Linked DNA regions of Rhizobium lentis. The protein of the gene in region 1 interacts with the protein of each later gene in a pairwise test. Links are inferred from orthologs where the notes say so. Each region holds a gene or a part of one and is shown on either strand. Other genes may lie near its edges.

Region 1 (3,272 bases):
GGCATGGGCGTGCATGACGATTTCACAGGCCGCGGTTTCGGCCGCATCTTGCTTGGCGCGATGGTCGACGCCGCCGACGACTGGCTCGACATCAAGCGGCTCGAACTGACCGTCTACACGGACAATGAGCCGGCGATCGCCCTCTACGAAAAATTCGGTTTCGAAAAGGAAGGGCTTCTGCGCGCCTTCGCCTTCCGCGCCGGCCAATATGTCGACGCCTATACGATGGCGCGGTTGAGAAGCTGAAACAAAAACGCCGGTTTAACACCCGCCTTGGATCATCTGGAGAGGTTGTAAACTACTCTTCCGTCATGCTCGGGCTTGTCCCGAGCATCTGCAACGGTAGCAGATCCTCGGCACAAGGCTGCACAAGGCCGAGGATGACGCCGAGTAAACCGCGAAGTTCCGGACCTGCCTTGGATCACCCGCCGATCAGCGCCAGCCACTCGTCCTCGTCCATCGTCTGGACGCCGAGCTCACGGGCCTTGTCGAGCTTCGAGCCGGCGCCGGGACCGGCGACAACGATGTCGGTCTTCTTCGAGACCGATCCCGCCACCTTGGCGCCAAGGCTTTCGGCCCTTGCCTTCGCCTCGTCGCGGGTGAATTTTTCGAGCGAGCCGGTGAAGACCACGGTCTTGCCGGCAACCGGACTGCCTGTGGTCACCGGCTGTTCGGCGTCAACGGGCGTCACTTCTTCAAGCAGGCGGCCAATCACCTCGATATTGCGCGGCTCCTTGTAGAACTCGACCATGGCACGCGCCACGACCTCGCCGATGCCTTCGATGGCGTTGAGATCGCTCCAGGCATCGCCGGAAAGCGGTGCGGCCTCCTTCATCGCGGTCGCAAAGGCTTCGTAGGTGCCGTAGGAGCGCGCCAAGAGCTTCGCCGTGGTCTCGCCGACGTGGCGGATGCCGAGCGCATAGATGAAGCGATGGAGCGCAATGCTGCGGCGCTCATTGATTGCCGCATAGAGCTTGCCGACACTGACCTTGCCAAAGCCGTCGATATTCTCCAGTTTGGTCAGCGATTGCTGCTGGCGCTTCTCCAGCGTGAAGATCTCCGGCGCCGTGCGGATCTGCAGCGACGGGTCTTCGTTTTCGAAGAAGAAGTCGATCTGTTTGGAACCGAGTCCTTCGATATCGAAGGCGTTGCGCGAAACGAAATGCTTCAGATGCTCGGTCGCCTGCGCCCGGCAGATGAAGCCGCCGGTGCAGCGGCGCACCGAATCTATCTTGCCGGTCTTCTCGTTCACTTCGCGCACGGCATGCGAACCGCAGACCGGACATGTCTTCGGGAACTCATAGGGCTTCGCCTCGACCAGCCGCTTTTCCATCACCACGTCGAGGATCTGCGGAATGACGTCGCCAGCGCGCTGGACAATCACGGTGTCGCCCTCACGAATATCGTGCTCCTCCGGGCGGATGCGCTCGCCGCTATTGCCGATGCCTTTGATGTAATCCTCGTTGTGCAGCGTCGCGTTGGTCACGACCACACCGCCGACCGTGATCGGCTTCAGCCGGGCCACAGGAGTGAGCGCCCCCGTGCGGCCGACCTGGATCTCGATCTTTTCGACCTCGGTGAACGCCTGCTCGGCCGGGAATTTATGCGCAGTCGCCCAGCGTGGGCTACGCGAGCGGAAACCGAGGCGTTGTTGCAGTTCCAGACTGTCGACCTTGTAGACGACACCGTCGATGTCGTAATCGAGATCCGGGCGCCCGAGGCCGATTTCGTCGTAATGCGCCAGGATATCGGCGACCGAGTTCAGCCGCTTCATCAGCGGATTGACCGGAAATCCCCAATCCTTGAATGTCTGCACCATGCCGAATTGCGTATCGGCAGGCATTTCCGACATCTCGCCCCAGGCATAGGCGAAGAATTTCAGCTTGCGGCTCGCCGTTACCTTGGCATCGAGCTGGCGCAGCGATCCGGCAGCCGTGTTGCGCGGATTGACATAGGTCTGCTTGCCCTCCGCTTCCATCTGCCGGTTCAGCGCCAGGAAGTCGCTCTTGGCCATATAGACCTCGCCGCGGATCTCCACGATCGCGGGAACGCCCTTCGGCAGTTGGTTCGGGATTTCGGCGATGGTGCGGATATTGGCGGTGACGTTTTCCCCTGTCGTGCCGTCGCCGCGCGTGGCAGCCGTCGTCAGCCTGCCGTTCTCGTAGCGGATCGACATCGAGAGGCCGTCGATCTTCGGCTCCGCGGTAAAGGCGATCGACTGGTCGGGCAGGCGACCGAGGAAACGATAGACGCTGGCGACGAAATCCTGCACGTCCTCCTGCGAAAACGTGTTGTCGAGCGACAGCATCGGCCGTGCATGAACGACCGGCGAAAAGGTGACGGAAGGCGCAGCACCGACACGCCGCGACGGGCTGTCCTCGCGGATCAGCTCAGGAAACCGCGCTTCCAGCGCATCGTTCCGACGCTTCAGCGCATCGTAATCCGCATCCGAAATCTCTGGCCGGTCCTTTCCGTGATAGAGCGCGTCGTGACGCGCAATCTCCTTTGCCAGCCGTTCGAGCTCGGCGGCGGCCTCATCGATCGTCAACATATCGGCAGCGGAACCTTCGGTGGACATGAAACCTCACTCCAGAGAATCTGGCCAGAAATCTGCATTGTTTTTAGAGCAAAATTGCCGGATGAAAAGGGAGGCCGCGTATGCCGCATCGGGAAGATTGGCCTACCTATCCTGTACCCAATCGCTCGCATTCCGCAGCCGGATGCCGCTGACATGCAGGCCGGTGTCCCAAAGACTCTTCAACGGCCGAAGACTATCGACCACCCTGAGGTCCACGCCGCGCGGCGCAAACTCCCGGTCGAACCGCGAGATGGCGGTGCGCGCAATGGGAACAACGCGTCTGCGGGCCACCCACATGCCCGCATCATCCAAATCCTCGAAGTCCCCAGCCGGCAGCTCGTAGCGATGGATCGTCTCCACCGAGAGCCTTTCCAACCAATGACGTTCGACATAGGCAGCGGCCCGGCAATCCCCGAGCCAGCGTCGCCGCTCGGCCGCCGGCGTCTCGGGTGTCGCCCAGATCAGGACGCGCGGGCAATCGCGCGGAAAGAGATACATGAAGTCATGATCGCCATCGATCGCCCAGACAAGCGGACCGTTCAGCCATTCCTGGCCGGCCCGACGGATTGAGGGAATGCGAACAGGGCGCGGCTCGAACGCAGCAATATCGGGGTTATCGCTGAAATGGAAAAGGCGCATGGCAACGGATCGTCGCGGATCGGGATGCTACGGATTAGCGCAAAGCGAGACGTTC
Region 2 (3,458 bases), 1.5 Mb from region 1 along the record:
GTGACACGGCCGGCGCGCGACGTATCGCCGGATTGCCGCAGGAGCGTATCGGCGACGGTCGAGATGGCCCGCATCTCGACGTGATATTGCGGATTGACCGCCTCGCCGGCGCCGCGCGACGCCAGGAAGATCAGGCGATTGCGAACCTGCTGTTCGACGCGGCCGCCCGCCTCGGAAAAACCAACCGAGGCCAGCTTTTCAGTGACGCCCGAACTCTCGGAGTAAAGCGGCCGGACCTGGCAGGCAGAAAGAAAAGCCGCGGCGGCAAGGATCACGGCGATGCCGGCATTGCGGGTGATATCAGACGACAATGTTCACAATCCTTTGGGGAACCACGATGATCTTCTTCGGTGCTTGCCCGTTCAGCGCGTTCTTCACCGCATCGAGATCCAGCACGGCTTTGGTGACGGCATTCTGATCTGCGTCGCGAGAAATTGTCAATTCAGCGCGCTTCTTGCCGTTGATCTGCACCGGCAGGACGACGTCGTTCTCCATGACGAGCGTTTCGTCGTATTGCGGCCAGCCGGTCCGGGCAAGCAACCCGTCATTGCCAAGCGCAGCCCAGCATTCCTCGGCAAGATGCGGCGTCATCGGTGCGACGAGTTGGATCAGGATTTCGGCGGCATCGCGCACTGCGGCGCGATAGCCGGCATCACCCTCACCCGCCGCAACCCTGGTCAGCGGGGCGGCCAGCGCGTTAACCAGTTCATAGATCCGCGCCACGGCCTTGTTGAACCAGAGCTTGTCGTAATCATTCTGGACAGCCTTCAGGGTCTTGTGGGCTGCCTGCGAAATCGCCAGCGCTTCCCCGTCGGTTGCCGGCGCGGGTGCAACAGCCGACAGGACGTCGGCCGCTTCGGAAATCAGCCGCCACAGGCGCTGGGTGAAACGATGGGCGCCTTCGACACCCGCCTCGGACCAGATGACATCGCGCTCCGGCGGAGAATCGGACAGAACGAAGAAGCGGGCGGTATCGGCGCCGTAGGAGGCGATGATATCATCAGGATCCACGACGTTCTTCTTCGATTTCGACATCTTCTCGATCGAGCCGATGGCGACCTCCTCGCCTGACGTCAGCAGGAAGGCGCGACGTTTGCCGTCGAGCTCCTCAATGCGGATATCGGCGGGCGCCACCCATTCGCGGCCGGCGCCACGGCTGTAGGTTTCATGGACCACCATGCCCTGGGTGAAAAGACCCTTGAAAGGTTCGGTGGCGGCGACATGGCCGGTCTCGCGCATGGCGCGGGTGAAGAAGCGGGAATAGAGCAGATGCAGGATCGCATGCTCGATGCCGCCGATATACTGGTCGACCGGCAGCCAACGGTTAGCCGCCTCAGGATCGGTCGGCTTTGCTTCCCATGGCGCGGTGAAACGGGTGAAATACCAGCTCGAATCGACGAAGGTGTCCATCGTATCCGTCTCGCGGCGGGCATCCTTGCCGCAATTCGGGCACGCGACGTGACGCCAGGTCGGATGGCGGTCGAGCGGATTGCCGGGCTGATCAAAGGTCACGTCTTCCGGCAGTTTCACCGGCAAGTCGGTCTTCGGAACGGGCACGACGCCACAGGCCTCGCAATGGATGACCGGGATCGGGCAGCCCCAATAGCGCTGACGCGAAATACCCCAGTCGCGCAAGCGGAAATTGACCTTCCGCTCGCCCTGCGGCGCATTGCCGAGCGAAATGGCCGACAGCCGGTCGGCGACGATATTGAAGGCTTCTTCGGTTGTCTTGCCGTCAAGGAAGCGGGAATTGATCATGATGCCATCGCCGTCATAAGCGGTATCGCCGACGGAGAATCTTGCGGCATCGCCATCCCGCGGCATGACGACGGCCACGACTGGCAGGCCGTATTTCCGGGCGAAATCAAGGTCGCGCTGGTCGCCGGAGGGGCAGCCGAAGATCGCCCCCGTGCCGTAGTCCATCAACACGAAATTGGCGATATACACCGGCAGCTCCCAGGAGGGATCGAACGGATGCCGGACGCGGATGCCGGTATCCAGGCCCTTCTTTTCAGCGGTCTCGAGCGCGGCGAGCGAAGTGCCGGCGCGGCGGCATTCCTCGCAGAAGGCTTCGATCTCGGGATTCTTTGCAGCGGCGTCCTTGGCCAGCGGATGATCGGCTGAAATCGCCAGGAAGGAAGCGCCGAACAGCGTATCGGGCCGGGTCGTATAGACGGTGATCTCGGTCTCGCCGGCCGGCGCGGTTTGCGGCACGATCTCCCAGCGGATCGTCAGACCTTCCGAGCGGCCGATCCAGTTCTTCTGCATCAGGCGGACTTTCTCCGGCCATTGGTCGAGCGTGTCCAGCGCGTCGAGCAGGTCCTGGCTGAAATCGGTGATCTTGAAGAACCACTGCGTCAGCTCGCGCTGCTCGACCAGCGCGCCCGAACGCCAACCGCGGCCGTCGATCACCTGTTCGTTGGCGAGAACTGTATTGTCGACCGGATCCCAATTGACCTTCGACTGCTTGCGGTAGACCAGCCCCTTCTCGAGAAAATCCAGGAAAAGATGCTGCTGGTGCTGATAATATTCGACATCACAGGTGGCGAATTCGCGGCTCCAGTCCAGCGAAAGCCCCATGGCCTTCAGCTGCGACCTCATCGAGGCAATGTTCTGGTAGGTCCAGGAACCGGGATGCACGCCGCGCTCCATGGCGGCGTTTTCGGCCGGCATGCCGAAAGCGTCCCAGCCCATCGGATGGAGCACGTTATAACCGCGGGCGCGCTTGTAGCGGGCAACGACATCGCCCATGGCGTAATTGCGGACATGGCCCATGTGAATGCGCCCCGAGGGATAAGGGAACATTTCAAGGACGTAGTATTTTTCGCGCGGATCGGCATTATCGGTTTCGAAGACCTTGTCTTCGTTCCATTTCTGCTGCCAGCGGGGCTCGGCATCGCGCGGATTATAACGTTCGGTGGCCATGGTATTCGTATTTCCGGAAAATCAGGGGAGGTCGGCCGAGACCTTCACCATGAAACCACCGTAGCGTCAAGTTTTGCAGGCGCTGCAGGCGTCCGATCTGCATTCGAAGCCGTGAGATTTCACGCGCGCGGGTCTTGGCAAGCACAGAATGGCTGGGTTAGTTCAGTGCCGATCCTTTCATGCTGGTATGTCGAGGCAGAACGATGGAACTTCAAGAGCGCTTGGATGACGTGCGGTCGCGGATTGCGGCCGGAGAACGCCAGGCAGGTCGTCCGGCCGGTTCCGTACAGCTGGTCGCGGTGTCGAAGACCTTCGAGGCGGATGCGATCCGTCCTGCCATCGCCGCCGGACAGCGCGTATTCGGCGAGAACCGGGTGCAGGAAAGCCAGGGCAAATGGCCTGATCTGAAGGCCGAGCATCCTGACATCGAGCTGCATCTGATCGGACCGCTGCAATCGAACAAGGCTGCGGATGCGGTGGCGCTTTTCGATGTCATCGAGACGGTGGACCGGGAAAAGATCGCCCGCGCACTT

The links.
Region 2: the proteins of ligA (region 1) and leuS interact in binary tests that used the Escherichia coli proteins (3 or more experiments, as listed by UniProt). The link is inferred for Rhizobium lentis from one-to-one orthologs.

What each region holds. Positions count from the first base shown.
Region 1 is NZ_CP071454.1:326,391-329,662, forward strand. The notes cover bases 1-2,954. They hold ligA (NAD-dependent DNA ligase LigA), read right to left. Parts: upstream 2,579-2,954; coding sequence 422-2,578; downstream 1-421. Other genes in these bases: J0663_RS01685 (GNAT family N-acetyltransferase), read left to right, coding at 1-246; J0663_RS01695 (DUF6886 family protein), read right to left, coding at 2,681-2,954. In the rest of the region: more of J0663_RS01695, read right to left, coding at 2,955-3,217. UniProt on the Escherichia coli protein: DNA ligase that catalyzes the formation of phosphodiester linkages between 5'-phosphoryl and 3'-hydroxyl groups in double-stranded DNA using NAD as a coenzyme and as the energy source for the reaction.
Region 2 is NZ_CP071454.1:1,805,313-1,808,770, reverse strand. Bases 101-3,240 are described here. They hold leuS (leucine--tRNA ligase), read right to left. Parts: upstream 2,926-3,240; coding sequence 301-2,925; downstream 101-300. Other genes in these bases: J0663_RS08605 (YggS family pyridoxal phosphate-dependent enzyme), read left to right, coding at 3,129-3,240; lptE (LPS assembly lipoprotein LptE), read right to left, coding at 101-311. In the rest of the region: more of lptE, read right to left, coding at 1-100; more of J0663_RS08605, read left to right, coding at 3,241-3,458.